Regions from separate parts of the Sediminicurvatus halobius genome, predicted to be linked through region 4. Evidence: predicted binding sites of a transcription regulator. Region 4 holds the regulator's gene; each other region holds the start of a gene.
The links. The regulator FliA, encoded in region 4, starts transcription of late flagellar genes. The targets are predictions, from matches to a motif close to GCTAAAGTTNNNNNNNNNNCNGCCGATA.

Region 1: the regulator FliA is predicted to act here: its motif matches at 2,187-2,214, upstream of LMH63_RS06615 (methyl-accepting chemotaxis protein).
Region 2: the regulator FliA is predicted to act here: its motif matches at 4,611-4,638, upstream of LMH63_RS10805 (methyl-accepting chemotaxis protein).
Region 3: the regulator FliA is predicted to act here: its motif matches at 3,584-3,611, upstream of LMH63_RS06025 (methyl-accepting chemotaxis protein).

The regions. Positions count from the first base shown of each region.
Region 1 covers NZ_CP086615.1:1,457,969-1,465,312, reverse strand. Annotated here, with positions in the region: gene LMH63_RS06625 (acyl-CoA dehydrogenase) at 1-606, shown strand, start outside; gene LMH63_RS06620 (response regulator) at 603-2,081, opposite strand; gene LMH63_RS06615 (methyl-accepting chemotaxis protein) at 2,277-3,722, shown strand; gene LMH63_RS06610 (TRAP transporter permease) at 4,002-6,185, opposite strand; gene LMH63_RS06605 (TAXI family TRAP transporter solute-binding subunit) at 6,307-7,284, opposite strand.
Region 2 covers NZ_CP086615.1:2,370,070-2,377,413, reverse strand. Annotated here, with positions in the region: gene LMH63_RS10830 (tripartite tricarboxylate transporter substrate binding protein) at 1-832, opposite strand, end outside; gene LMH63_RS10825 (UxaA family hydrolase) at 1,138-1,428, shown strand; gene LMH63_RS10820 (UxaA family hydrolase) at 1,431-2,600, shown strand; gene LMH63_RS10815 (hypothetical protein) at 2,766-3,026, shown strand; gene LMH63_RS10810 (DEAD/DEAH box helicase) at 3,164-4,375, opposite strand; gene LMH63_RS10805 (methyl-accepting chemotaxis protein) at 4,714-6,354, shown strand; gene fghA (S-formylglutathione hydrolase) at 6,471-7,313, opposite strand; gene LMH63_RS10795 (S-(hydroxymethyl)glutathione dehydrogenase/class III alcohol dehydrogenase) at 7,325-7,344, opposite strand, start outside.
Region 3 covers NZ_CP086615.1:1,320,281-1,327,624, reverse strand. Annotated here, with positions in the region: gene LMH63_RS06035 (ANTAR domain-containing response regulator) at 1-573, opposite strand, end outside; gene LMH63_RS06030 (sensor histidine kinase) at 593-1,669, opposite strand; gene LMH63_RS06025 (methyl-accepting chemotaxis protein) at 1,838-3,430, opposite strand; gene LMH63_RS06020 (PHA/PHB synthase family protein) at 4,022-5,125, opposite strand; gene istA (IS21 family transposase) at 5,194-6,519, shown strand; gene istB (IS21-like element helper ATPase IstB) at 6,516-7,319, shown strand.
Region 4 covers NZ_CP086615.1:2,013,146-2,020,489, reverse strand. Annotated here, with positions in the region: gene LMH63_RS09210 (protein-glutamate methylesterase/protein-glutamine glutaminase) at 1-350, opposite strand, end outside; gene LMH63_RS09205 (chemotaxis protein CheA) at 384-2,648, opposite strand; gene LMH63_RS09200 (protein phosphatase CheZ) at 2,678-3,436, opposite strand; gene cheY (chemotaxis response regulator CheY) at 3,440-3,832, opposite strand; gene LMH63_RS09190 (RNA polymerase sigma factor FliA) at 3,853-4,578, opposite strand; gene LMH63_RS09185 (MinD/ParA family protein) at 4,575-5,414, opposite strand; gene flhF (flagellar biosynthesis GTPase FlhF) at 5,447-6,748, opposite strand; gene flhA (flagellar biosynthesis protein FlhA) at 6,768-7,344, opposite strand, start outside.

The DNA.
Region 1 (7,344 bases), 560 kb from region 4:
CGCCGCGAGCGGATCTCGGCCCGCCTCGGCGACATGCTGAGCCACCTCTACCTGGCCTCGGCCACGCTCAAGCGCTACGAGGACGACGGCCGGCCACGGGAGGATCTGGCCTTCGTAAGCTACGGGATCGAGCAGTCCCTCGCGCTCATCGAGCAACGCCTGGACGAGGTCATCGCCAACTTCCCCGTGCGCCCGCTGGCCTGGCTGCTGCGCGGGCTGGTGCTGCCCCTCGGCCGGCGGCGCCGTGGCCCGGATGACCGCCTCGCCGCCCGCGTCGCCCGCCTCATGATGGAGCCGGGGGAGCCCCGCGAGCGGCTCATCGACGGCGTCTACCGGCCCACGGACGCCGGCGATGCCATCGGCGCCGTGGAGCGTGCCTATGCCCTGGCCCACGAGGTCGCGCCGCTGGAGCGTCGCCTGCGCAAGGCGGTGCGCAGCGGCGAGTTGCGGGTGGCCTGGGACGAGGACGCCATCGGCGCGGGCGAGCGCGCCGGCGTGCTCGGCGCCGACGAGGCCGAGCGGCTGCGGGAGGCGGAAGCGGCCCGCCTGCGGGTCATCAGCGTCGACGACTTCGACCCGCAGGAACTGGCCCGCAGCGCTGGCTAGGCCAGCGCCGCCTCGGCGGCGAGCAGCAGCCCCTCCGCGTCCAGCGCCGGGGTCTGCCCGGCGAGCCCGAGGCGCCAGCCGGCGTGGTCGGCCTCCGCCTGCAGCAGGGGGGACAGCAGTGCCCGCGCCTCCTGCTCGCCGGCCCCGGGCAGCAGCACCACGAGGGCATCCGAACTGTGCCGGCCGAGCACGTCGGTCCGGCGCAGCCGTTCGTTCAGGCGCAGGGCCAGCGCGGTGAGCTCGGTGCCGGCCGGACCCGCAGCGGCCTCGCAGCGGCGCAGCAGGGCGAGCTGCAGCGGTCGCCGATCGCGCTCCGCCCGCCATTGCTCATGTCGAATCCGCGCCCGCAGCGCCTCCCCCACCAGAGCCCCCGTGGCACCGTCACGCCCCGACTGCTGCCGCAGCGTCCGCCCCCGGGTGGCGCGGAGGGTGACCGTACGCAACAGCTGGCCGCCGGACACCGGCTTGACCAGGAAGTCGTCGCCGCCCGCCGCCAGGGCGTCCAGCTGCCTGCGGACATCGGTCTCCATGGACAGGAACACCACCGGCAGATGGCCCAGCCCGGGCAGCTGGCGCACGGCCCGTGTGAGCTCGGCGCCGTCACAGTCCGGCATGTGCAGGTCCAGCAGGAGCAGATCCGGCGGCCGCTGCAGCAGCGCCTCGAAGACGGCGTCGGCACTGTCCGCGGCCTCCACGGTCAGGCCGGCGCGCTGCAGAACGTTGCGGTAATAGGCCGTCTGGGTGCGGCTGTCGTCCCGTAGCAGCACGCGCAACGGCCGTGCCGACTCCGCTGCCGCAAGCGCCAGACGGTCCAGCTCGGCAGCGAGCAGATCCCGGCTCATGCCCTTGAGCCAGAAGCCGGCCGCTCCGGCGCGGGCGGCAGTGAGGCGCAACGCCGCCGAGCCGCGGGCGGCCAGTGCCACCACTGGCGGCTGGGGCCCCGCTGAAGCGGGCCCCAGCGCCGTCGTTAGCCCGGATAGCAACCTGTCCGGCTCGGCGCTCCCGTCCAGATCGAGCACGATCAGCTCCGCCGGTCCGGGATCCGCGGCGCCGGTGGCGTCCGGCAGGACCTCCAGCCCCCAGGCGAGATCCCGCAGCAACGGCCGCAGCCGTGCGACGGCGGTGTCGTCCCCGGTGATCAGGCGCGCCCGCCGGCAGGGCATGGCCGGGCTTTCGGGGGGCGCTCCCGGATCGAGCCGGCGCAGTGCCTCGACATAGTCGTCCAGGGTTCGCAGCAGCAGCGGATCCGCGGGCTCCTCCGCCCGGGCCAGCGGCGTCAGCATGATCTCCGCCACCCCCGCCAGCTCCGCCAGCCGCCGGTGCCCGCTCGCTTCGGCGGCGGCAGCCACGCCGGCGCAGTGGCGACGCATTGCCTCGAAGTGCGCCGCATCGGCGCCGTCCCGCATCGCCTCCCAGGCCGTAACCAGGGCCGCCAGGTCGCGTCTGATGTCCTCGCCGCCATCCGCCGATGTCATGGGCCTTCTTCGTCCGTCACCCTGCGGGCCGTCAGCCGCTTCTGTGATTTTCATCACAGTGTTTCATAGATGCCGCGCCGGGCGCGATCCCCGTCCGTCCGGAGCGCTCAAGGACGTGGCGACAGCGCCGTTATCCCCTGGGAGGACAACGGGTGTCCCGGTCACGAGACCGGCCTGCGCGGAGGGAGTCGAGACGTGCGTTGGCTGCGCTGGCATCGCGAGGAGACAAGCGGCACCCAACCCGACCGGGAGTTCCGGGCGCCGGGCGATGCCCGCGTGATCGAGCGGATCGCCGAGCGCACCGGGCAGCTTGGTCTGGAGCTGGTGGACGTCGCCGGGCACGTGGACGACGTCAGTGCCCACGTTAGCCGGGAGGCGGAGCAGTTCGCCCATCTGAGCGGCATGGCCGCGCAGATGGCAGAGGTCAACAAGACCGTGGATCAGGCGGCCTCCGCTGCGCAGCAGGTCGCCAACGACGCCGCCGGCGAGGTCGACCGTTCGCAGGCGCGGATCCGCGAGTCCATCGACGACATCCGGCGGCTAGCCGACGCCGTCACCGACAGCGGCGGCCGGCTGGCCTACCTGGACGAGGCGCTGGGGCGCGTCTCCGGAGTGGCCCGGGGGATCTCCGGCATCGCCAAACAGACCAACCTGCTCGCGCTGAACGCCACCATCGAGGCGAGCCGTGCCGGCGAGGCGGGGCGTGGCTTCGCCGTGGTCGCCGAGGAGGTCAAGGAGCTGGCCCGCCAGACCGGTGAGGCCACGGCCCAGATCGACGAGACCCTGGCGGAGCTGGCGAGCCAGGTGCGTGAGCTGGTGCAGCGTGGCGAGGAGAGCTCCGCCCAGGCGCATCGCGTGCAGGAGGGCACCCATGCCATTCAGGACGTAATGACCTCGGTGGCGGCCGCCATCGCCGACGTCGACCGTGAGACGGGGCGCATCGCCGGTGCCGTGCGGGACATCGACCGCTACTGCGGCGAGACCGCCAGCGGTCTGGCGGGGCTCACGGAGGACGTGGAACGCTCCTCCGGCAACCTCGACGCCGCCGGCGAGCGCATCAACCGGCTGCTCGGCTTTACCGAGGAGCTGGTGAACATCACCCTCGAAAGCGACAGTGACACCGAGGATTCGCCCTTCGTGCGCAAGGCGCAGGAGACCGCCGCGGCGGTCTCGCGCACGTTCGAGAAGGCGGTCGCCGGCGGTCGTATCAGCGTCGAGGATCTGTTCGACCGCGATTACCAGCCGATTCGGGGGACGGACCCGCAGCAGTATCTCAGCCGCTACACCCGCTTCACGGACGAGGTTCTGCCGGCCCTGCAGGAGCCGGTGCGGGAGAGCGACAGCCGGATCAGCGCCTGCTGCACCACCGACGACCGCGGCTATATCGCCACCCATGCCCTGCCCGTCTCCCAGCCGCAGCGCCCGGACGATCCGGTGTGGAACGCCGCCAACTGCCGCAACCGCCGCATCTTCGACGACCGGGTGGGCAAGGCCGCGGCGAGCAATCGCCGACCCTTTCTGCTGCAGGTCTACCGTCGCGACATGGGCGGCGGCAACTTCCAGCTGTTCCGCGACGCCTCGGCTCCGATCACCGTCAATGGCCGGCACTGGGGTGCAGTGCGGGTGATCTATCGGCTGTAATGCCGAATAAGAGGCCACGCACCGCGGCGTGATCAGCGAATCCCGGCCGTGCCCTGCTCGTTCCGGGGCAGCCCCGTCGATCGCGGCAGCTGGCACCCAGGCTGGAAGTGCGCGTTGTGGCGGGAGCGCCGGGGCCCGTAGGCGAGAGGGATCTCGCCTATGGGCCTACAGGGACGTATCTACGGCGTGTCCCGGGCGCTCCCGCCACAACGCGCACCCGGCACCGCCGCAGATCCGCCTGCAGCACCGCGGATCGAGGCGCCGGCCAAGTCCATCGGCTCAAGGCGCCGGAGCCGGCCGCGGCGCGCCGGGCAGCATCCGCTGCAGCACGAAGGCGGCGGCAATCAGCAGCACGCCCAGGGCGTCCGTGGCCAGCCCACCCTTGATCATCGCGAGCGCGGCGGCAAGCAGGACCAGTCGCGTGAACCACCGCGCGTTGCGCCCCCAGAACCAGCCCTGCACGGCGGCGGCAAGGAGGTACACGCCGACGACGGCGGTCACCCCCGCCTGGGCCACCCGCAGCCAGGGTGCATCCATCAGCAGCGCGCTCGAGTAGAAGAACATGAACGGGACCACGAAGGCCGCGATGCCAATTCGGAACGAGGCCACCGACGTCTCCATGGCGTTGGCCCCGGAGATGCCGGCCGCCGCATACGAGGCCAGCGCCACCGGCGGGGTGATGGCCGAGACCACCGCAAAGTAGAAGACGAAGAAGTGCGCCGTGAGCGGGTCGATGCCGAGCCTGACCAGGCCTGGGGCCACCACCGACGCCGCGACGGCATAGGCGGCCGTCGTGGGCATGCCCATGCCGAGCATGATGGAGATGGCCATGGCAAAGATCAGCGCGAGCAGCTGGCTGACGCCTGCGAGCTCCAGCAGCAGCGAAGAGAACCGGGCGCCGACGCCGGTGAGCGAGATGACGCCCACGATGATGCCCGCAGCCGCGCAGACGGCGATGATCTGGATGGACATCTCGCCGCCGAGCCGCAACGCCCGCCCGATGGCGAGCGGGCCCATACGGTGCGCCGACAGCCAGCTGACCACCACCGAGGCGGCGATGGCCAGCGTCCCGGCGCGGATCACCGAGTAGCCCATGAACAGAGCCGCGATCAGGATGATGATCGGGATGAACAGGTAGACCTGGCGCACCATGCGCACGAGCGAGGGCAGCTCGTCCTCGCGCATGCCGCGCATGCCGAGCTGCCCGGCCTCGAAGTCCACCATGAAGTAGACCGCGGCGAAGTACAGTATTGCCGGGATGATCGCCGCCACGGCGATATCCGTGTACGGGATGCCGGTGATCTCGGCCATGATGAAGGCGCCGGCACCCATGATCGGCGGCATGATCTGGCCGCCGGTGGAGGCCGCCGCCTCGATCGCCCCGGAGGACTGCTTCGAGTAGCCCACCTTCTTCATCAGCGGGATGGTCAGCGAGCCGGTGGAGACCACGTTGCCGGCGCTGGTCCCGTTGATCATGCCCATCAGGCCCGAGGCGAAGATGGCGACCTTGGCCGGCCCGCCGCGGGCGCGTCCGGCGGTGGCGAAGGCGAAGTTGACGAAGTACTCCCCCACCCGCGAGGCCTGCAGAAAGGCCGCGAAGATGATGAACAGGATGATGTAGGTGGAGGAGACCGCCGTGGTCGGCCCGAGGATGCCGGCGTCGGTGTAGACCTGGCTGAAGAAGCGCACCAGCCCCAGCCCCGGATAGCCCAGGAACCCGGGCAGATACGGGCCGACGAATACGTAGGCGAAGAAGATCAGCGCGATGGTCACCAGCGCCATCCCCGTCACCCGGCGGGTGAGCTCGAGGATCAGTGCGGAGCCGGCGATGGCGGCCCAGGACAGGCCAACGGGCGCGAACGACGTCCCCGTGCTCATGCGCAGCTGGGTGTTGAGCACGATCAGCAGATAGGTGGCCACGGCGATGGCGCAGACGATCAGGGTGATGTCCGGCAGGGTGACCCGCCCGCGGCGCTCCCGCGCCAGCCAGGAGAGGACGATGGCGCCGCCGGTGGCGACCATCAGCGGCACGCCGTAGTGCCAGGTCTCCACCGCCGGCTCGATGCGCCGCGCCCCCTCGGCGAAGGCCTGCCACATGAACCCCGTCTGCACCAGCGCATAGGCCGCCGGCAGCAGCAGCACGCCGCCCAGGTAGTTGAGCCAGCGCCGCTCCACCGGGCCGTCCTCGCTGAAGCTGGTCGCCGAGTACATGACGAAACCGAGCGTCAGCGCGCCGGCGATATGGATGATCCGGAAGCTCCAGGTCTCCAGCGGATAGACGTTGAGCGAGAACAGGTGAAAGGCGGAGTAGCCGCCGGCCAGCAGCGCCATCAGCAGCCACATCCAGCCGTGGAACAGCCGCCGGTTGCCCTCGATGACCTCTTCGTCGACGCCGTGGACCAGGCCGCTCTCCGGTGGTTCGTCGTTGTTGCTGCTGTCGTCGTCGCGCGTCTTGTCGGTCATGGCCTCGCTACCCCGTCCAGCACGGAATCCGGTTCCGGTCCGCGACCGCTCCCCGGAGCCAGGAACGCCGCCGCGCTCGACGGCGCGGCGGCGCATTCTGCACCGCGAACGGCGCCGCCTGCTACTTGATCAGGTCCTCGGGGATCTCGTAGCCGTTCTCGATGAACCAGCGGGCCGCGCCGGGATGCCAGGGCATCACGGTGTTCTTGTCGTAGTTCTCGGGCACGGTGCTACGGGACGCACGATGGATCTCCATCATCCGGTCATGGTTCTCCATCACCGCCTTGGTCGCCGCGTAGACGAAGCTCTCCGGCAGATCGCAGCGGGCGATGGCGAAGTTCCACATGGACACCGCCCGGGCCGGCCCATCCAGGCTCTGGTAGGTGTCGGCCGGGATCTCGAAGGCCGCCACCGGGAACTCCTCCATGACCTGCGCCTGCTCCTCCTCGGTGAACTCGATGATGCGGATATCCGTCTGCACCTCGAGCTGGCTCACCGCCGGCACCGGAATACCGGCCGCAAAGGCAATGACGTCAATCAGCCCGTCCTGGAGCTGCCCGGCAAGGTCGCTCCAGCTGCCGGTACGCCGATCGAACTCCACGCCGAGGGTCTCCAGCATGCGCGGGAAGTAGGTGTCAGAGGTGGAACCGGAGGGGCCGAAGCCGATGGCTGCACCCTCGGGAATGTCGGAGATGCTCTCGATACCCGAGCCCTCGAGCACGGTGATGGAGAACGGCGTCTGATACATCGGGAACATGGCGCAGGCGTTGTCCAGCGGCACGCCGGGGGCGATCGGGCTGTCGCCGGCGAGCGCCTCGGCGGCAGGGCCCATGGTGGTCATGCCGAAGGCCAGGTCGCCGTTGTGCACCAGCGCCAGATTCTGGTTCGGGCCGCCGGTGACCTCGCCGCCGCCCGAGATGCCGAGCTCGTTGGCCACCAGATTGGCCCAGCCCGACCCGTAGGTGAAGTAGGTGCCGCCCTGGCTCGCGGTCCCCACGGTGAAGCTGTCCGGCCAGTCCTCCTGCTGGGCGAACGCCGTGGCGGAGCCGAGTGCAAGGCCGGCCGCTGCTGCGCAGGTCATAATGGGAGTCAGTCTCACGGTCCTTCTCCTCGTTCGAATTGGCGTGTCCTTATGGGGGGCGGACCTCGCACCCGCCCC
Region 2 (7,344 bases), 360 kb from region 4:
GCTGCTGGAATTCCTCGTTGTTGTTGATCTCATGGAAGATGTCCGAGAGGCGCTGCTGCACGTCCTCCGGTGTGCCCTCCGGCACGGCCATGCCGCGGTAGGCGCCGCCCACGAGGTCGTAGCCGAGCTCCTGGAAGGTGGGCACGTCCGGGAACAGCGGATGCCGCTCCTCCGAGGCCACGGCCAGCATGCGGGTATCGTCCATGTGGTTGGCGCCCACCGTGGTGTAGCCCCACTCGGCGCTCACCTCGCCGCCCTTGAGCGCGGTCACCGCGGCCCCCGTGCCCTTGTAGGGAATGTAGGTGGTGGTGATGTCGGCGAGCTGATCAAAGCGCGTCTGCGCCACGTGGTTGGCCGAGTAGGTGCCGCTGCCGGAGAAGGTCACCGCCCCGGGGGTCTCCTTGGCCGCCTCGACCAGGTCCTCCAGCGTCTCGTAGGGGCTGTCCTTGCTGACCACGATGGCGTCCGGCGAGTAGTGGAAGAAGTAGAAGTTGTTCAGGTCCTCGGTCTCGAACCCGACGTCCTTCGCCAGCGGCTGCAGGATGATGTGGGGCAGATTGGTGCCCATGATGGTGTGGCCGTCGGCGGTCATGTCGTTCAGCTGCGACCAGCCCACCGAGCCGCCCCCGCCCGGCTTGTACTGGATCACGAGCTCCTCGCCGGTGATCCCGGAGAAGTACTCCTGCTGCAGGCGCGCGGAGATGTCGGACTCGCCGCCCGGACCGAACGGGATGATGTACTGAACGCCCTTCTGCGGGAATTCCTGGGCGCCGGCGGAAACGGCGAAGGCCAGTGCGGCAGTGCCCAGCGCGGTACCGATTAGTCGTTGCATCGTGGTTCTCCTCCTCTACCTCGATAACCACCCCCACGATCGCAGGGGCAGCCCCTATAGCCCGACAGCGCACTGACCCGCGGCAAGCGGCCGCCCGGTGAGCCATCGGGGCTGGCGACGCCGTATCGGCGCCACCTCGCCGGTGACGAATCGCCACCGGACTTCTTCTTGCTCGCCTTCCGCCCGTCGGAGCGATGGCAGTGCGAAGCATCCGCCGCACCGCCCTCGATGGCAAGTCATGTATAAGACATAGTATACTTCACTTCGGCAGCTGCCAATTCCTGTCATCACTGAGGAGAGATCCCATGTCTCGAGCACCGGACTTCGTTGTGCACGATGAGGGCGACTCCGTCGGCGTGGTCGTCGTGGAGGGTATCCGGGCCGGCCAGAAGCTGAACGGCTGGATCATGGATCAGGACCGCACCATCGAATTCGAAGTCAAGGACGACATCCCCATCGGCCACAAGCTGGCGATCCGCGACCTCCCCGAGGGCGAGACCGTCATCAAGTACGGCGTCGACATCGGCCGGGTGGTTGCCCCCATCCGCACCGGCGAGCACGTCCACGTCCACAACGTGAAAACCAAGAGGTGGTAAGCATGGATCTCAGCAGTCAGACCTTCCTCGGCTACCGTCGGGAGAACGGCCGGGTCGGGGTGCGCAATCACGTGGTCGTCCTGCCGGTGGACGACATCTCCAACGCCGCCGCCGAGGCCGTCGCCAACAATATCAAGGGCACGCTGGCGCTGCCGCATCCCTACGGCCGCCTGCAGTTCGGGCCCGATCTCGACCTGCACTTCCGTACCCTGATCGGTGCCGGCAGCAATCCCAATGTCGCCGCGGTGGTGGTCATCGGTATCGAGCCGGGCTGGACCAGTCGCGTCGTGGAGGGGATCCGCGAGACCGGCAAGCCGGTGGAGGGCTTCTGGATCGAGCAGAACGGCGATCACAACACCATCGCCAATGCCTCGCGCCAGGCGAAGGAGTTCGTGCACTGGGCCACGGAGCTGCAGCGCGAGCCCTGCCCGCTCTCGGAGCTCTGGGTGTCCACCAAGTGCGGCGAGTCCGACACCACCTCCGGCTGCGGCTCCAATCCCACCGTCGGCGATGCCTTCGACAAGCTCTACGCCAACGGCAACACGCTCTGCTTCGGCGAGACCTCGGAGCTCACCGGGGGCGAGCATCTGGTGGCCGAGCGCTGCCGCACTCCGGAGATCCGCGAGCGCTTCCAGTTCATGTTCGACCGCTACTCGGCGATGATCGACCGCTGGAAGACCAACGACCTCTCCGAGTCCCAGCCCACCAAGGGCAACATCGAGGGTGGGCTGACCACCATCGAGGAGAAGGCCCTCGGCAACATCCAGAAGATCGGCAAGCAGTGCATGGTGGACGGCGTGCTTGACAAGGCGGAGCGCCCCACCGGTCCGGGCCTGTGGTTCATGGATTCATCCTCCGCCGCCGCGGAGATGGTGACTCTATGTGCTGCCTCCGGCTTCGTCGTGCACTTCTTCCCCACCGGGCAGGGCAACGTCATTGGCAACCCGATCCTGCCGGTGATCAAGCTCTCGGCGAACGCCCGCACCCTGCGCACCATGCGTGAGCACATCGACGTGGACGTCACGGGCGTGCTGCGCCGCGAGATGGACATGAGCCAGGCCGGCGATTCGCTGCTCGAGATGATGCTGCGTACCGCCAACGGCCGTTACACCGCGGCAGAGGCGCTTGGCCACCGCGAGTTCGTGCTCACCCGCCTCTACGAGAGCGCCTGACCCCGAGCCATCGGCCCCGGGCAGGCGCCCGGGGCCGGCTCCCGCGCTATCAGCGCGTGCAATATTTGTGACCCGCAGTCACAACACTTAAATCACTCATCTATATCTGTGTGTCTCCGTTCGCGTATAATGCACTGCAACAAACGCAGACGGAGGACGCACGCAATGCACCACGACGGAATTACCATCAGCACCGGCAACGCGAAGCAGGCCGGCGAGCTCGCGGCTCGTATCGAGGCCGTTGCCGGGCACGAAGGCGTGCACGTCCGGGCCGACGGCGACCGCCTCAGCATCGGCTTCACCAATCCGGGGCTGGCCGACTTCATTCACGTCGTCTGCCGGGGCATCGCCGCGATCACCCTGGGCCTCGGCCGACTCGCGCGGCGCGACGACGACGCCGCGCCGGGGCTGCCCAGCCGCTCCTAACCTCGATTCACGCAGTCGAGCGCGCAGTCGAGCGCGAGGCGCCGCTGTGAGAGGCTCCCGGTAGCCCGCATATCCAATCGATATGCGGGCTGCGATGCGACGGCCGGTGACGCAGCCGGCCGCCGTTACCTATAAGGCTACCGCGGCCTCGCTCGCCGCCCGCCGCCGCGACGCCCCTGCGGCGCCTTGACGATTGGCTCCGGACGCTCGTTCGGGTCCGGCTCGAACCCCGGCACCAGCTCCTGCTCGATGGGGTTGCCAAGCAGCCGCTCGATGCCCCGCAGCAGGCTGATCTCGTCCACGCAGACCAGCGACACCGCCTGGCCACCGCGCCCCGCACGCCCCGTGCGGCCGATCCGGTGCACATAGTCCTCCGGGACGTTCGGCAGCTCGAAGTTCACCACGTGGGGCAGCTCCTCGATATCCAGTCCGCGGGCGGCGATGTCCGTCGCCACCAGAACGCGCACGTCGCCCTGCTTGAAGCCCGCCAGCGCCCGCGTCCGGGCTCCCTGACTCTTGTTGCCGTGGATCGCCGCGGCCACCAGACCGTCGCCCTCCAGCTGCTTTGCGAGACGGTTGGCGCCGTGCTTGGTGCGTGTGAACACCAGCACCTGCTCCCAGTCGCCCTCGCGGATAAGGTTGCTCAGCAGGCCGCGCTTGCCGCCCCGGCTGACCGGGTGAACCTTCTGCGCCACCGTCTCGGCGGCGGTGTTTCGCGCCGCCACCTCGATCCGCACCGGATCGTGCAGCAGTCCATCCGCGAGGCGCCGGATCTCCGGCGAGAACGTGGCCGAGAACAGCAGCGTCTGCCGCCGTGGCGGCAGTGCCGCGAGCAGCTTGCGGATGTCGTGGATAAAGCCCATGTCGAGCATCCGATCCGCCTCGTCCAGGACCAGGATCTCGACGGCGGAAAGGTCCACGGTGCGCTGGCGGAGGTGGTCGAGCAGGCGCCCGGGCGTCGCCACCAGCACATCCACGCCGCGCCGCAGGGCGTCCACCTGCGGCTGCATGCCGACGCCGCCGAACACGGTCGCCGAGCGCAGCGGCAGATGCCGGCCATAGGTACGCACGCTCTCCTGCACCTGGGCGCAGAGCTCGCGGGTGGGCGTCACCACCAGCGCGCGCACCGAGCGCTGGCCGCCGGCGCGCGGGTTGTCCGTCAGCCGCTGCAGCAGCGGCAGGGTAAAGCCTGCGGTCTTGCCGGTTCCGGTCTGGGCGGCGCCCATGACATCGCCGCCGCTGAGGACAGCCGGAATGGCGCGGGACTGGATCGGGGTGGGCGTCGTGTAGCCCTGCTCGCGCACGGCGCGCAGCAGTTCGGCCGAGAGGCCGAGTTTATCGAAGGACATGCAGTGTAGCGCTCCTGGGTTGCCACCCGACGCGGCCAACGGCCGCCGGAACGGGCCCGGTCCAGGCAGAGAAAGATTGGGCTGGAGTCTGCGAGCGCAGCGCCCCGCGAATGCGGAGGCCGAGAACGGGCGATACCGACCGGTGGGCATCGCTGGCGGCATCATACGCGAAAGCGTGCCGCCGTCCAGTACGCAGTGCCACCTCCCGTCCTCCCACCCGGCGGCGACCGGCGGCACTCAACTGCGCCGGCCAGACGCCGATAGCGCTCCTGAGGGCAGAGAGCGCCGCATCCCAAGAAGGCGCCCAATACACGATGCATTCCCCGGGGGGTAGAACTATGTCGACGTGGTGGCGGGATCTCTCGTTTCGTTGGAAGCTCGGTCTGCCGCTGGCCGTGCTGACGCTTCTGCTGATCGGCGTGGTAGCGCTCGCGATGTCCCTGCTGGTCGGGCTGACGCGCGACGCTCAGACCTTTGCCAATCAGCATCTGCCGGGCGGCATGCTGGTGCTCGAGGCCGACCGCGACCTGCACCAGTCCCTGATCGCCCAGCTCCAGGCGGTGCGCTCGTTCAACGACGAGGAGCGTGAAACCTTCTACGCCACCTACGAGGAGAACCTCGGCCAGGCCCGCGAGCGCGTCGCCCAGGCTGCGGAGGCCCTGGACCGACCCGCCACGAACGAGCTTGCGGAGCGCTTCGCCACGGAAATCGCCGAGTGGGAGCAGATCAGTGCCGAGGTGCGCGAGCTCACTGAGAGCGGCAGCAGCGAGCTGGCTTACGCCCTCGCCACCGATCAGGGCATCGCGGCCTTCGATACCGCCCGCGCCCGCATCGACACGATGACCCAGCAGGTCAACGCGTGGTCGGCCGATCTCGACGCCGCCATGGAGAGCCGCGTGGCGGGCAACCAGCGGGCGCTCGGCGGTGTGCTGGTGCTCGGCCTGCTGGTCTCCGGCCTCGCCATGTGGCGCGTGCCCGGCATCGTGCTGCGCCCGCTGAAGGCCATGTCCCAGCGTGTCAAGGATCTGAACAGCGGCGATGGCGACCTGACCCTGCGACTCGACAACCCGGCCCGGGACGAGATCGGCCGGCTTGCCGACTACTTCGACGAGTTCCTGGCCAAGCTGCAGGACCTCATCGGCCAGGCAACGCGCACCACCGAACAGGTGTCGTCGGCGGCGGAGGAGCTATCCGCCACCAGCGACGAGGCCCGCAGCAACGTCGAGGCCCAGCACAGCGCCACCGACCAGGTGAGCACCGCCACCAACGAGATGACGGCCACGATCCAGGAGGTCGCGCGCAACGTCGGCGAGACGGCGGACGCCGCCAGGGGTGCCAGCGGCGAGGCCGGGGAGATGTCCGCGGTCATGGGCCGCACGGTGGCCACCGTGGAGCAGCTCGCCGAGCAGCTTACCCGCACCAACGAAGGCATCGGCCGGCTCACCGGTGACGCCGAGCAGATCGGCACCGTCCTGGACGTGATCAACAGCGTCGCCGAGCAGACCAACCTGCTGGCGCTGAACGCCGCCATCGAGGCTGCCCGCGCCGGCGAGCACGGCCGCGGCTTCGCGGTGGTCGCGGACGAGGTACGCACGCTGGCGACGCGCACCCAGGAATCCACGGACGAGATCCGCGACATCATCCAGCGGGTTCAGAACGGGGCACGGGAGGCGGACGGGCTCATGACCACCGGCCGCGAGCAGAGCGACGAGGCCGTGGGCATGGCCCGCAGCTGCAGCGAGCGCCTGGAGGCCATGACCGCCCGCATCCACACCATCAACGACATGAGCACCCAGATCGCCTCCGCGGCGGAGGAGCAGTCCACCGCCATCGAGGAGATCAACCGCAACGTCAACGAGATCGGTGACATCTCCGGGCGCACCGCCACCGGCGCGAGCCAGGTGGCCTCGGCGAGTCAGGAGCTGGCCCGTCTCTCGAGCGAGCTGCAGAGCCTCATGGGGCGGTTCCGGACCGCCTGAGGCCCACCCCAGAGCGGCATCCGCCAGCGGCGGATGCCGCTCGCTACGTCCGCGAGCCCCGCGATGAGTTAAGGATCGGGTGCCGTGGGCCCCTCTCCAGGGCACCACCACCGGGATCAGCCGATACCCAGCGCCCGGGCGTGGTAGCGGAGGTGGTGGTCGATGAAGGTGGCGATGAAATAGTAGCTGTGGTCGTAGCCCGGGCGCTCCCGCAGGTCCAGGGTCACACCGGCCTCGCGGCAGGCCTCGGCAAGCCTCTCCGGCTGCAGCTGCTCGCCCAGGAAGCCGTCGGCTTCCCCCTGCTCCACCCGCAGCGGCAGCGCCGAGCCACGTTCGCGAATCAGCGCACAGGCATCCCACTCCCGCCAGTCCGCCGGATCATCCCCGAGATAATGGCTGAAGGCCTTCTGCCCCCAGGGGACCTCCGTGGGATTGACCACCGGGGAGAACGCCGACACCGAAAGATACCGCCGCGGCTCGCGCAGGGCGCAGATCAGCGCACCGTGGCCGCCCATGGAGTGACCGCTGATGGCGCGCGCCGGCCCTATCGGCAGACGCGACTCCACCACTGCCGGCAGCTCCTCCACCACGTAGTCGTACATCCGGTAGTGGGCGCTCCACGGGGCCTGGGTCGCATTGACGTAAAAGCCCGCGCCGGAGCCGAGGTCGTAGCTCTCGTGCTCCCCGGGCAGGTCCGTGCCGCGGGGGCTGGTGTCGGGGCAGACGATGGCCATGCCCAGCTCGGCGGCCACACGCTGGGCGCCCGCCTTGTGCATGAAGTTCTCGTCGGTGCAGGTCAGCCCCGAGAGCCAGTAGAGCACGGGCACCGGCCTGCGCTCAGCCTGCGGCGGCAGATAGATGCCGGAGGTCATCTCGCAGTCCAGCACCTCGGAGCGATGCCGGTAGCGAGCCACGCGGCCCTCGAAGCAACGGCTCTCGGCCACCGGTTCCAGCGTCATCGTGCCTCCCATCAGTCGTCGAACCGGATCA
Region 3 (7,344 bases), 690 kb from region 4:
CTCCTCGGCCTCCACGAGTTCGGCGGCGAAATCCTCTACTTTACGGCGTCTTGCACGCGCCTTTTCTCTGAGTTTCTCAAAGGCTTCTCCCTTGAGTAGGCCATGTCGCGCCATGATCAGCCCTACTGCGACACTAATCTGCCGATTGCTAGCAATAGCCCTCTGCAGTTTGTGCTCTTTGGCACGTAACTCCGCAATCTCTTGGGCGCGTTCCCTTACCGCTTCCAGCATAGGGACCAGCTGGCTCACCTGTACCGGCTTCACGACGTATGCTAATGCGCCGGCGTCAACCGCAGCTTCCACTGTCTGCCTATCGCTATATGCGGACAGAAAGAGAAACGGGATCTCAGTTTCCTGGCGAAGCCAGCGCGCAAAAATAGATCCTGACTCACCCGGCATTTTGGAATCCACCACGACGAGCTCGACTTGGTGCTCAGCGATCAACTGGCGTGCCTCGCCAGCTGACTGGGCGCCATAGGCGTTGTAACCGAGCTCCCGCAGGCCCTGCACAAGGGTCAGGGTAATCAGGCGATCGTCGTCCACGATCAGTATGTTCGTCCCTTCCATTTCCATCGCGGCAACTCTCCTCCCTTCAGATCTCGTGTTCGAACGGCTTCGCGAGAACGGGAGGCGTCAGGTCCAGCACGGACACGACCTCGTCGCTTCCGTCTATCATACGAATGTCGAGTTTCGCGCCCTCACGAGGCATGAGCGCACCAACCAGACCGAGCCCGGAAGAAAGGTCTCGCCCACGACTGATCTCGAATGCCTCAGAGAGCCGGCCGCGATTGCGCACGGTTACTCTGGCCTTCTCCGGTGACCCCTCTACGCAGGCTTCCACATTCACGCTATACCAACCTCCCCCTCCGTGTTTGACGGCATTCCCGACCAGCTCATTCACGATCAAGGCCACTGGAACGCATTCGTCGGTTGAGATGTACACCGGTGATGTGGTGTTCACCGTCACTGTGATGTGCTGTATTAATCCCCAGACCTCCTCGATTGATTGGCAAACGCCGCGGACCATATCGCAGAGCCAGATCTGTTCACTTCCGCGTCGACTCTGCAACCCATGGATCAGTGAGATGGAGTGAATCTGACCCTGAACATCGCGTAATGCGGGCTGGAGCGCAGGCTCCCTGCTCGCATGTCTCGCGAGCAGACCGCTAAGTCCTTGGAGGTGGTTCTTGATGCGGTGGTGAACCTCCCGCACGACGGCGGCGCGTTGGCGACTCTCATCTTCGCGCCGCTTTTCGATATCCCTGAAGACACCAAGCATGAAAATTTCTCCGGTACCCTGGTCGCGAATTCGGGTTCCGGAGACCTCCGCATGAACCAACGAGCCATCAGCGCGTAGGACCCTGTGCTCTACGAGGCTGTGACCGACCGTACGTAGTTCTTCAAACACGCTGAGCACGCGCTTGCGCTCTTCCTCCGGATGGAGCTGAACGACATGCATTCCTGTCAGCTCATCCTGGCTACGGCCAAGCATGCTTGCGGCGCTAAGGTTTGCGCCAACTATGATTCCCTCCGAGGTTGCTAACACCATCGCATCGCTCGCTTCAAGCATTACCTGCTTGCAGGCCACCTCACCAATGCCGGCAAACTCATCCGCCGGAATGGTCTCCTTTTGCTGCGATGCGCCAACGCTGTCCCGTTGCGACGCCATGAACTGCCCGCCTCATCGACCGAATACGCAAGTGGGTCGCAGTTGCAAACCAATACTAATAGGCGCGTTAGCAGCAGAAGCCAGTCTGTCGCTCAAGCGCGCCTCATTGTCATCAGCCCATTATCCAAGCGCATTCGGCACTCGGTTAAAACAAGTATTTTTCGTCTTTTATTGCTGGAACTGTTGAATCAGTCCGCGCATCCGACCAACCTCTTCGACGACCGAGCCGATCCGGTTAACGCAAGCGTCTGCACCGCCCGTGGCAGCCTTGGCTAGCTCGCTGATTTCGCTTATATTCTGGGACATCTGGGCACCGACGGTAGTCTGCTCCTCGACGGCGCTCGCGATCTGCGTGGTGAGTGACGAGATCGCCTCCGCGGCCGCCACTAGCTCCTGAAGTTGGTCCTCCGTGTTCACCATGAGTGCCCTAGTGCTCTCCGCCTCCCGATGGCTCTCTGCCATCGCTTCGGTCGCATGTTCTGCACTGTCCTGGACCGTCGCGACTATCCTTCGAATCTCATCGGTAGACTCCTGTGTCCGCGCGGCGAGCACTCGGACCTCTTCGGCGACAACGGAGAATCCCCGTCCTGCTGTTCCAGCCCGCGCCGCTTCAATTGATGCGTTGAGCGCCAGAAGATTTGTTTGCTCTGCGATGCCATTAATAACCGTAAGGACTTTCTCGATCTCTTGTCCGGACGCGGCTAACGTGTTGACGAGTTCAGTCGAGCGATGTATTTGCCCCTCCAAGCGGTTCATGGCCTCGCGTGTTGTCTCCATACGCTGCCTTGCTTCCTGACCCTGCTTCGTCGCCTCGCCCGCTGTATCTGCCGTTTCTGTGGTATTTCGGGAGATCTCCTGAAGGGTTTGGGACATCTCCTCACTAGCGCTGGCCACGCCCTCGACTTCTGCGCTCTGCTTCGCCATGGCGGATGCAGCTTGGCGTGTATTGTCTTCGGCATCGCCCGCGGCGATGCCGATTGCCAGTGACGTGTCGGATAGCCGCTTGGTAACCGCATCCAGTTCCGTTCTCACTTTCATCATGGCGAGCCGTATTCGAGCCGACCCATCGTGGCGACCAACGAACACGGCCTCAGCGAGCGGATCGTCAACGATGGCGCTCGCCTCCTTTACCAGCGCGGAGTAGGGCTTCGAGCACCATATAGCGACTGCTATTGGTACGGCGATTAGGCCAGCCAAAGTCGCCCCAGCAACGGGAGGCATTGCGCCCATCAAGGCCATGACCAAGAGCGCAATCAAAGGAACCGCCTGGGCTCCCACGAGGTACGCCACAAGACTCGGGCGCCACGGACGGCGGTACGCCTCGCTCAGCTTGCCCTTGTCGGGCTCATTCGCACGTGCATGGCCGTAGATCTGCTCGGCCCGCTTCAGGGCGTAGGTGTCCGCAACTGCCGTGCGAACTGACTGATATTCAGTCACCTCACCATTGGCATCCCGAATCGGTGTCGCGAAAGCCTTGACCCAGTAGTGATCGCCATTCTTGCAGCGATTTTTGATCAGGCCCATCCATGAGCGCCCCGCCTCGAGCGTGCGCCAGAAGTCCTCGAATGCCAGCCGCGGCATATCAGGATGACGCAGCAGATTATGAGGCTGGCCGATCAGCTCCTCGCGACTGTAGCCGCTGATTTCGACGAACTCTTCGTTGACGTGGGTAATCCGACCCTTTCGATCGGTGGTGGAAAGGATATTAGCCCCGCTTTGCACGGGGACATTATTCTGCGTAACCGGCTCATTGACTCGCATGAGTCGCGCCCTCCCAAAGGTGTCACGTAAGACGTGGACTGCCCACGGGCAGACATACGCCACTGATCACCAGGCAGGGCTTGGGCCCGGTATATATCACTCCCGCAAGGACCTTTCGAATCATCCGCACAAAGGTCCTTGCCTCGACCGATGTATCGACTGTCTCCGGGCGCTCTTGAGCGATTCGAGGCACGTACAACGTAACGGTCAGGTGTCGTCACTTCCATCATTGCGTAATGAGTCACACACCCGACGTGACGCATAAGCTGATCAGACGAAATACCCGTCGCCCTGTGCCTATTACGCCGCCGAGCCCCGCGTTTGAGACAAGCATCGCCCGCGCTCCCGATGTCGAGCCCCTGAACCGCCCCGCGATTTCCGGTGACCCGATAGGTTGAGATGATCGGGTCAAGAGTACAGTGAACCGATTTTCCCCGGAGGCCCGAGCGCGGGCGGTTCCTCTGGTGGCCGAGCATCGGCGCGAGCACGAATGCTCGCAGTCGGCGGCGATTGTGGCGGTGGCGCCGTTGATCGATTCCACCGCCGAGTGACCTGCCCCCGAAATGACGACTGATCGGCAGTTAGGTGCGCTCAGTTTGATCCGGAGCCCCGCACAGTAACTGCGCCGGGGCGCCGTGCAGGTGACCCCGGAGCGCCCGCGACCGGTGCCGGCTCGTGCGCCTGCACCCGCACATAGCACCCAGGCGCCGGCTCGATGGGGGCGAGTCCGCCGTCGCCGGGGGCGCGCGCGGGTACCGAGCCCCCGCTGAAGCGCTCCAGCCAGGCGCGCCACTCCGGCCACCAGGAGCCCGGGTGGTGTTCGGCGGCGGCGAGGAATTCATCGGGGCGGGCCGGGAGGCGCCGGCTGGTCCGGTACCCGTACTTGCCGCTCCCGGCCGGATTCATGGCGCCGGCGATATGGCCGGACTCGCCCAGCACGAAGCGCACGCGGCGGCCACCGAGGAGCTTCGCGCTGCGGTAGCAGGAGCGCCAGGGGGCGATATGGTCGCGCTCGGTCGCGAGCACGAACGCCGGCAGACGCACCCGGCCGAGGTCGATGGGGACGCCGGCGAGGGTAATGGCGCCGGGCTCGCGCAGGCGGTTCTCCAGGTACATGTTGCGCAGGTAAAAGCTGTGCATTCGCGCCGGCATGCGGGTGGAGTCCGAGTTCCAGTAGAGGAGGTCGAAGGCGGGCGGCTCGCGGCCCAGCAGGTAGCTGTGCACGCTCGCACCCCAAATGAGCTCGCGGGCCTGTAGCAGGTTGAAAGCGGTGGCGAGATGGGTGCCCTCGAAGTAGCCGAGGGCCGCCATGTGGCGTTCCATGGCGCGGATCTGCGGCTCGTCGATGAACACCGAGAGCTCGCCGACGTCGCTGAACTCCATGAGCGAGGTGAGGAAGGTGGCGCTCGCGATGCGGTCGTCCCCGCGCGCGGCGAGCCAGGCGAGGGTGCAGGCCAGCAGGGTGCCGCCGATACAGTAGCCCATGGCGTTCATCTCGCGCTCGCCGGTGGCCTCGCCGACCGCGTCCATGGCCGCGACCACGCCATCAGTTAGGTAGTCCTCGAAGCCCACGTCGGCATAGCGCTCGTCCGGGTTCACCCAGGAGATGACGAACACCGTCTGGCCCTGCGCCACGGCCCAACGCACGAACGAGCGCTTGGGGACGAGGTCGAGGACGTAGTTGTCATCGGTCATTCAAAAATCCCCAGGTACGGTCATTGAATTTTCCCCACCCTCCGCACTGAGGAGGGAGAGCCATGACGATGGCGAAGCAAGTTCCCGGGCGCACGATGCAGGCAGGTCACTCACCTGCGGAGTCAGCCATGGTGCGCCAGGAGCTTTTCGATGAGATTCGCTGCACGGCGGCCCGAGAGCCGGTGTCGATCTCGGAGCTGGCCCGGCGCTTCGGGTTGGATCGCAAGACCATCCGGCGCTGCCTTCGGGATCCGTCCTACCGCCGCTACCAGCGAGAACGATCCACCGCGACACTGCTGCGCGAGCACGAAGCGTATCTGTGTGAGCGCGCCCCGGCCGTGGACTACTCGGCGCGGATCCTCTTCCAGGAGCTGCAGGCAAGCCGCGGCTACCGGGGCAGCTACGAGACGGTCAAGCGGTTCGTGAAGCCGCTGCGGGCCGTGCGTGAGCAGGCCCAGCGCGCTTTGCTGCGCTTTGAGACGCCGCCGGGCGGGCAGAGTCAGATCGACTGGGGCGAGTCGCGAGTGCCTTTCCGCCGCGGTGTCACGGTGCAGCACTTCTTTGTGATGACCCTCGGCTTCTCCCGCCGGGCGTTCCATCTTGCCTATCCGCGGGAGGCGCTGCGCCAGTTCCTCGATGCCCACGAGCAGGCGTTCGCCTACTTCGGCGGCCACACCCGGGAGCATCTCTATGATCGGCCCCGCACCGTCTGCCATCCCGGTGGCGACGGGCGGGTGCGCTGGAACGCGACGTTCAAGAGCTTCGCCGACTACTGGGGCTTCGAGCCACGGCTATGCCGTGCCTACCGGGCGCAGACCAAGGGCAAGGTCGAGAGCGGCGTGAAGTACCTCAAGCGCAACTTCCTCCCCGGCAGGACGTTCGTCGACGAGCTGGATCTCAACGAACAGCTCCAGCAGTGGGCCGCCGAGATCGCCGATCAGCGCCTCCACGGCACCACCCATGAACAACCCGCCGTGCGCTTCCAGCGCGAAGCGCCGGCGCTGATCCCCACGGCGGGCCAGCCGAGCTTCTGGCTCGGCATGCGCGCCACTCGGGTGGTCGCAGACGACTACCTGGTCAGCTACCAGACCAACCGCTACTCGGTGCCGTTCCGCCTGATCGGCCAGCGCGTCGAGGTCGAGCGACAAGGGGCGCAGTTGGTCTTCTACCACCGCGGCGAGCCCGTGGCAGCCCACGCTGCCCTGGAGGGCACCCACGCCATGCACATCGACCCGGCCCACGGCCCCGGGGCGATCGCCCGCAACCCGCGGCGCACACTGAGTACGCCGGCCGCGGCGACACAGCGCGCCGACTTGGGCCTGGAGGTCGAGATTCGGGATCTGGCCGTCTACGATCACCTGGCCGCCGCTGGCGGCCTGGAGAACCACGCATGAACCCCGCACAGCTCGAGCGCCTCGGCGAGCACCTGCATCGGCTGCGGCTGTTCAAAAGCCAGGAACGCCTGGAGGCCCTGCTGCAGGAGGCAGCGACCAGGGAGCTCAGCTACGCCGACTTCCTCGATCAGATTCTCGGCGAGGAGGTCGCGGCCAAGACCGCCAAGAACGTCACCATGCGCACCAACCTCGCGCGCTTCCCGTTCGTGAAGGGGCTCGCCGCGTTCGAGTTCGCCTACCAGCCCTCGCTCGACCGGAAACAGCTCACGAGCCTGGCGGCCTGCCACTTCATCGAGCACGGCGAGAACGTCATCATCCTCGGCCCGCCCGGGGTGGGCAAAACCCACCTCGCCGTGGCCCTGGGGCTGGAGGCGATCGCTCACGGCTACCGGGTGCTGTTCACCACCGCCGCGGCCATGATCGCCACCCTGACCAAGGCGCTGCATGAGGGCAAGCTCGACGAGAAGCTCAAGACCTACACCGTGCCGCGGCTCCTGATCATCGACGAGATCGGCTACCTGCCCATCGACCGCCAGGGGGCGAACCTGTTCTTCCAGCTCATCTCCCGGCGCTACGAGAAGGGCCCGATGATCCTCACCTCCAATCAGAGCTTCGGCGCCTGGGGCGAGGTCTTCGGTGATCGGGTCATCGCCACCGCGATCCTCGACCGCGTGCTCCACCACGCAGTGACCATCAACATCCGGGGCAACTCCTACCGGCTCAAGGACAAGCTCAAGGCCGGGCTCGTCCGCACCGAGGAGCCGGCCGCCGAAACCCAGCAGGTGGGGAATTTTCAGTGACCACAACTGGGGAAATTTGGACCTG
Region 4 (7,344 bases):
TCGGCGTCGCCGGAGAGGTCGGAGAAGCGCTTGGGCAGGAAGTCCACGGCGCCGGCGTCGAGGGCGTCGAAGGTGGGCTTGGCGCCGTCGTAGGTGAGCGAGGAGAACATGAGCACCGGCGTCGGGCAGCGGCGCATGATCTCGCGCACCGCCGAGATTCCGTCCATCTCCGGCATCTCGATGTCCATGGTGACCACGTCCGGGCGCAGCCGGCGCACCAGCTCCACCGCCTCGCGCCCGTTCGCCGCCTCGCCCACTACCTCGATGGCCGGGTCCGCCTCCAGCAGGGCGCGGATGCGCCGCCGGAAGAAGCCGGAGTCATCGACGATGAGCGCGCGCACGCTGGGCAAGAGGCGGTCCTCCCCGGGTCTCGGTGGCGGCGGCTACAGGCGGCCGCCGTACTGCTTGATCAGGCTCGGGATGTCGATGATCAGCGCGATCCGGCCATCGCCGGTGATGGTGGAGCCGGCCAGCCCGGGCAGGCCATGGAGCATGGCGCCGAGGGGCTTGATCACCACCTCCTCCAGGCCGATCACCTCGTCCACCACGAAGCCCACGGTCTGGTGGCCGATGGTCACGGTCACCACCTGATGCTCCGGCTCGCTCTCGGCGCTGCCCTCCAGGGTCGCCGCCGCGGCCATGGCGCCGGCGCCCATCTGCTGCAGCCAGCGCTCGAGGAAGAACAGCGGCATGGCCTTGCCGCGCACGCGCACCGTGAGCCGGCCGTCCACGGTGTTGGTGCGCGCCTGGTCCAGCTCGAAGATCTCCCGCACCACGGACATGGGCAGGGCGAACTTGCGCCCGCGGATGCGGACCATGAGGGTCGGCAGGATTGCCAGCGTCAGCGGCACCTTGATGCGGATGGTGGTGCCGACGCCGAGCTTCGAGTCGATGTCGATGCTGCCGTTCAGCCGGGAGATGCTGTTCTTGACCACGTCCATGCCGACGCCGCGGCCGGAGACGTCGGAGATCTGGTCCTTGGTGGAGAACCCGGGCAGGAAGATCAGGTTGAAGCAGTCGCCCGGATCCAGCCGGCGGGCGGACTCGGCGTCCATCAGGCCCTTGTCGACCACCTTCTGGCGCAGCGCCTCCGGGTCCATGCCGCGGCCGTCGTCGGCGATGGAGAGCAGGATGTGGTCACCCTCCTGCTCGGCGGAGAGCACCACGCTCCCCTGCCGCGGTTTGCCGGCGGCGACGCGCTCGTCCGGGTTCTCCATGCCGTGGTCCACCGCGTTGCGCACCAGGTGCACCAGCGGGTCCGCCAGCGCCTCCACCAGGTTCTTGTCGAGGTCGGTGTCCTCGCCGCGGGTGGTCAGCGCCACCTCCTTCTTCAGGCTGCGGGCGAGGTCGCGCACCACGCGCGGGAAGCGCCCGAAGACCTTCTTGATCGGCTGCATGCGGGTCTTCATCACCGCGTTCTGCAGATCCGAGGTCACGAGCTCCAGGTTGCCCACGGCATTGCCGAGGCGCTCGTCCTCCAGCTCGCCGCGCAGCGTCGCCAGGCGGTTGCGCACCAGCACCAGCTCGCCCACCAGGTTCATGATGTCGTCGAGCTTGGCGGTGTCCACGCGCACGCTGGTCTCGCCCCGCGGCGCCTGACCGCCCTGGGGCTTGTGGTCGCCGCTGCCGCCGCCGGCCGCAGCGCCACCGCGCCCGGCGCCCCGGCCGCCGCCCGCGCTCGCAGGCTTCGGCTCGGGCTCGGGCGCCGGCTCGGCCTTCGAGTCGGGTTCCTGCCCGGCGCTGGCCCGTGAGGCAGCCGGCGCCGCAGCATCGGCGGCTGATGGCGAGCCGGCTGCCGCGTCGGAGGCGCCGGCGGCCTCGGCACCGGGGCCGCGGCCCTCGCCGTGGAGCTCGTCCAGCAGCGCCTCGAACTCGTCCTCGCTGATGTGCTCGTCGCCGGACGCCGCTGCAGCCGCCTTCCCGGCAGCCTCCGGTGCGTCCGGCGGTTTGGCGCTGGCTGGCGCGTCGGCGGCGGCTGCCGGGCGGCCGGCATGGCGGCCCTGGCCGTGGAGCTCGTCCAGCAGGGCCTCGAATTCGTCCTCGTCGATCTCGTCGCCGCCGCCCTCCTGCGCCGGCGTCTCGCCGGCGGCCTCGGCGACCTTCTCCATGGCCTCGGCGGGCTCGTCCAGGGCGTCCAGCAGCGCCTCGAACTCGCGGTCGCTGATATCGCCCTCGGCCGGGTCGGCGCCCTGCGCGTCGCCGGATGCCGCGGGCGCGGCCGGCGGGTCGGCGGCGCCGGTGGCTGCGTCGTCCGCCCCGTCCGGGGCGTTGTGCCGGCGCAGGGTGCGCATCAGCTCCGGTGGCGCGGCGTCGAGACTCTCGCCATTCTCCAGCGCGGTGAACATGCCGTTGACCACGTCCAGGGCCTGCAGCACGGCGTCCATGAGCTCGGAGTCGACGGTCTTCTCCCCCGAGCGCAGGAGATTGAAGATGTCCTCGGTGACGTGGCAGATCTCCACCAGCCGGTCCAGCGCAAGGAAGCCGGCACCGCCCTTGATGGTGTGGAAGCCGCGGAAGACGGCGTTCAGCAGGTCCCGGTCCTCGGGCTGCTGCTCGAGGTCCACGAGCTGCTCGCCGAGGGACTCCAGAATCTCCCGGGACTCCACCAGGAAGTCCTGAACGATGTCGTCCTGCGGATCGATGTCCATGCCAGCCCCTCCGGAGGCGTGAATCGCAGTCAGAAGCCGAGGCTGGAGAGCAGGTCGTCGACCTCGTCCTGGCCGGAGACGACGTCGCCCTCCTGGCCCGGAATCGCGGGTCCGCGCCCGCGCCGGTCGGCCTCCTGGTCGTCCGCCTTATCGGCGGCGGCCGGGGTTTCTTCAGCGATGCGGTGGCCCGAGATGCGCACGAGCTCCACGAGCCCGTCCTCCACCTCCTGCACCAGGCCGATCACCCGGCGGATGATCTGCCCGGTGATGTCCTGATAGTCCTGCGCCATGAGCGCGTCCGAGAGATGCGCCTGCAGCGTCGCCGCCTCGCCGCCGCAGCGCTGGAGATAGGCCTCGATGTCCCGGGAGAGCTCCCGGAACTCCGCCGCCGAGAGCTCGCGCTGGCGGAAGCGCTGCCAGCGCTCGGCGAGCTTCCCCGCCTCGCCGGCCAGCCCCTCGGCCAGCGGCAGGCCAGACTCGATGGCGGTGAGCGTGCGGTGGGCGGCCTGCTCGGTGAGCTCGATGACGTGGTTCAGCCGCTCGCGGGCGTCGGGGATGTCGTTGGCCGCGATGTCGCCGAGGCGGGTATCCACCTTGAACGACTTCAGCGCCTCGTGCAGCTCGCGGGTGAGCGTGCCGAGCTCGCGGAAGAGCTCGCGCTCGCGCAGCCGCGCCAACGCCTCCACCGTGACCCGGGCGGCGTCCTCCTCGCCGGCCTCGATCTGGCGCACCAGCTCGCGGGCATGCGCGAGGTACTCATCCATGCTGAGCGTCGTCTCCTCGGCCACGGCTCACCCCGCCGCCTGGATGCGCTCGAAGATCTTCTCGATCTTCTCGCGCAGGGTGACGGCGGTGAAGGGCTTGACCACATACCCGTTCACCCCGGCCTGGGCCGCGGCGACGATCTGCTCGCGCTTGGCCTCGGCGGTGACCATGAGCACCGGCAGGTCCTTGAGCTCGTCGTCGGCGCGCACGGCCTCCAGCAGCTCCATGCCGGTCATCCCCGGCATGTTCCAGTCGGTGATGAGCAGGTCGAAGCCGCCGCCCTTGAGCTTCGGCAGCGCGGTGTTGCCGTCGTCGGCCTCGGTGACGTTCTCGAAACCGAGATCCCTCAGCAGGTTGCGGATGATCCGGCGCATGGTGGAGAAGTCGTCCACCACGAGGATCTTCATGTTCTTGTCCAGTGCCACGCCTACCCCCTGATTCAGCTATCCATCCAATCGGCCAGATGCCCGCGCAGCTTTAGCATGATGCGGCCGTGGATCTGACTGATGCGTGATTCCGTGACGCCGAGCACCTCGCCGATCTCGCGGAGGTTGAGCTCGTCGTCGTAGTAGAGCTGCATGATCAGCTGCTCGCGCTCCGGCAGCTTGCGGATGGCGGCGGCGAGATCCGCCTGGAAACCCTCCTGGCCGAGCACCGTGTCCGGCTGCGGCATATCCCCCGCCGGCTCCCAGTGCTCGCCGCCCTCGCTGTCGTCCTGGTCGATGCTGAACACCTTGGCAGCGGCCGAGTCCTGCAGGATGCGGTGGTATTCCTCGAGGCCGATGCCGAGCGCCTCCGCAACCTCGCTGTCCTTCGCCTCGCGCCCGGTGCGGTGCTCGATCTCGCGGATGGCGTCGGCCGCCTCCCGGGCCTTGCGGTGGACCGAGCGCGGGGTCCAGTCCAGGCGACGGATCTCGTCCAGCATGGCGCCGCGGATGCGGATCCCGGCGTAGGTGGAGAAGCTCGCGCCCTGGCCGGAGTCGAACTGGCGGGCGGCCTCCAGCAGGCCGATCATGCCGGCCTGGATGAGGTCCTCCACCTGCACCGAGGCGGGCAGGCGGCTCGCGAGGTGATGGGCAATGCGCTTGACCAGCGGCGCGTGGCGGACGACCACGTCGTCGCCGCTGCCGGCGCGCATCTGCTCGTACATGGCATGGCCGTTCATCCGACCACCCCCTGTCGTTCGCTGCCGTACTGGATGACGCGCTCGACGAAGAACTCCAGGTGCCCCTGGGCCCCGCTCGGCACGGGCCACTGGTCCACCCGCCGGGCGAGGTCGGTGAGCGCCCGCCCGGACGGGCTGCCGGGGAAGGCCTGCACCACCGGGCGCTGGCGCTGCACTGCCTTGCGCAGGGCGTCGTCCTCGGGGATGGCGGCGAGGTAGTCGAGCGTAAGGTCGAGGAAGCGGGTGGTCACCCGCGAGAGCTTGGAGAACAGCTCCTCGCCCTCGCGCGGGCTGCGCACCCGGTTGGCCACCATGTGGAAGCGCTGCACGTCGTGGTCGCGGTTCAGGACCTTCACCAGGGCGTAGGCGTCGGTGATGGACGAGGGCTCGTCGCAGACCACCACCAGCACTTCGCGGGCCGCCCGGGCGAAGCTCATCACCGAGTCGGAGATGCCGGCGGCGGTGTCGACGATGAGGTAGTCGATGTCGTGGCTGAGCTCGCTGAAGCTCTGGATGAGCCCGGCGTGCTCGGCGTGGCTGAGCTCCGCCATGCGCTGGGTGCCCGAGGACGCCGGCACCACGTGCATTCCCTCCGGGCCCGACACCAGCACCTCTTCCAGGCTCGCCTCGCCGTCGATGACGTGGGAGAGGTTCTTCCGCGGGCTGAGCCCGAGCACCACGTCGACGTTGGCGAGGCCGAGGTCGGCGTCGAGCAGCATCACCCCCCGGCCCTGGCTCGCCAGCGCGGTGGCGAGGTTCACCGAGACGTTGGTCTTGCCCACGCCCCCCTTGCCGCTGGTGACGGCGATCACCTTGACCGGTCGCGGTTTCGACATTCTTCTGAGTCCTGCCGCCTGATCCGTTGCGCTCATTCGCCGGCGCCCCCCGTCGCGCCCAGCGCAATGGCCAGGCTCTCCTCGTCCTCCCGGGAATCCTGCTCGCGGACCAGCGCCTGGGCGTCGGCGAGCAGCCGGTCGCTGCGGGCGGGACGCAGGTCCTCGGGCACGCGCTGGCCGTGGGCGACATAGGCCACCGGCAGGCGCGCCCGCAGCACGGCGGTGATCGCCCCGCCGAGGCTCCCGGCCTCGTCGGTCTTGCTGAGGATGCAGGCGGCCGGGCCGACGGCGCGGAAGCTGCGCACGGCGTCCATGAGGGAGGTGAGCTGGGTGCCCGCGGAGAGCACCAGATAGGGACGCACCTCGCGGCCGACGCGCTTCAGGGTCTGCAGCTGCTCGCCGAGGCGGAGGTCGCGCTGACTCATGCCGGCGGTGTCGATCAGCACCAGGCGCTTGTCGGCGAGGTCGGCGAGGACGCGCTCGAGCTCCGCGGCGTCGCCCGCCGTGTGCACCGGCACGCCGACGATGCGCGCGAAGCTGCGCAGCTGGTCCTGGCCGCCGATGCGGAAGTTGTCGGTAGTCACCAGCGCCACGTCGCGCTTGCCGTGGCGCAGCGCGAAGCGGGCCGCGAGCTTGGCCACGGTGGTGGTCTTGCCCACGCCCGTCGGCCCCACCAGGGCGACGATGCCGCCACGCTCGACGATGTCGTCGTCGGTGACCGGCAAATGGCGGGCGAGCGTGGTCATGGCCTGGTTCCAGGCGCGCTCGGGGTCGTCGCCCTCGCGCACGTGGTCGGCGAGCTTGCGGCAGACGTCAGGGCCCAGACCCAGGCCGTGCAGGCGGCGCAGGAGCGCCGCGCGCACCGGGCTGCGCTGGCCCATCTGCTGCCACTCCAGCAGCGTCAGCTGGCTCTGGAAGAGCGAGCGCAGGGTGCGCAGCTCCTCGCGCATGGCCTGCATGGCGGGCTCCTGGGACCACTGGATGCGGTTCGCCGCGGCGGGCGCGGGCGCCGGCTCGCTGGCGCCGGGCGGCGGCGGTGACGGTTCCTCGGCGAAGGATAGCGTCGGCTTTCCGTCGTCCTCGTCGTCGCCCACGGTCACGGACAGGCGGCTGCGCTCGGCGGCCGGGGCGCGCTCCGCGGGGGTGGGCGTGGCGGCCGGGGCCTGCCGGGCCGCCGCCTGGACGGCGTTCTCGTCGTAGTCGATGGCGGAGATCACCTCGACGCCGCCGTCGACGTTGCGGCTGGAGAGGATGACGGCGTCCGGGCCGTGCTCCTCGCGCACCAGGCGGATGGCCTGGCGCATGTCGCTGGCGAAAACGCGCTTGATCTTCATGCGGTTGCTTCCCGTCCGATCAGCCCGCCTGGGCGGAAACCTGCTGCTGGCCGATGCTGGCCACGATGCGTATCTGCTTGTCGTCGGGGATCTCGTTGTAGGCCAGCACATGCAGCCCGGCGCTCGCGTGGCGCGTCAGCCGATAGAGCCAGCTGCGCAGCTGCGGCGAGGTGAGCAGCACCGCCGGCTGCCCCGCCATCTCCTGGCGCCGGGCGCTGTCGCCCAGGGAGCGCTGCAGCCGCTCCGCGAGCCCCGGCTCGAAGCCGGCGGCGCCCTGGGAGACCCCCTGAACCGTGTCCTGCAAGAGCTGTTCCAGCTGGGGCTCCAGGGTAATCACCGGCAGCTCCTTCGACAGTCCCCCGACGTGCTGGACGATCATGCGCCCGAGGGCCTCGCGCACGTGCTGGGTGAGCTGGGCCGGGTCCTGGGTGCGGCCGCCGAAGTTCACCAGCGTCTCCACGATGGTGCGCATGTCCCGCAGCGGCACCCGCTCCTCCAGCAGGGTCTGCAGGACCTTCACCACCACCGACAGCGGCAGCGTGTTCGGCACCAGCTCCTCGACCAGCTTCGGCTGCTGCTGGGCGAGCAGGTCCAGC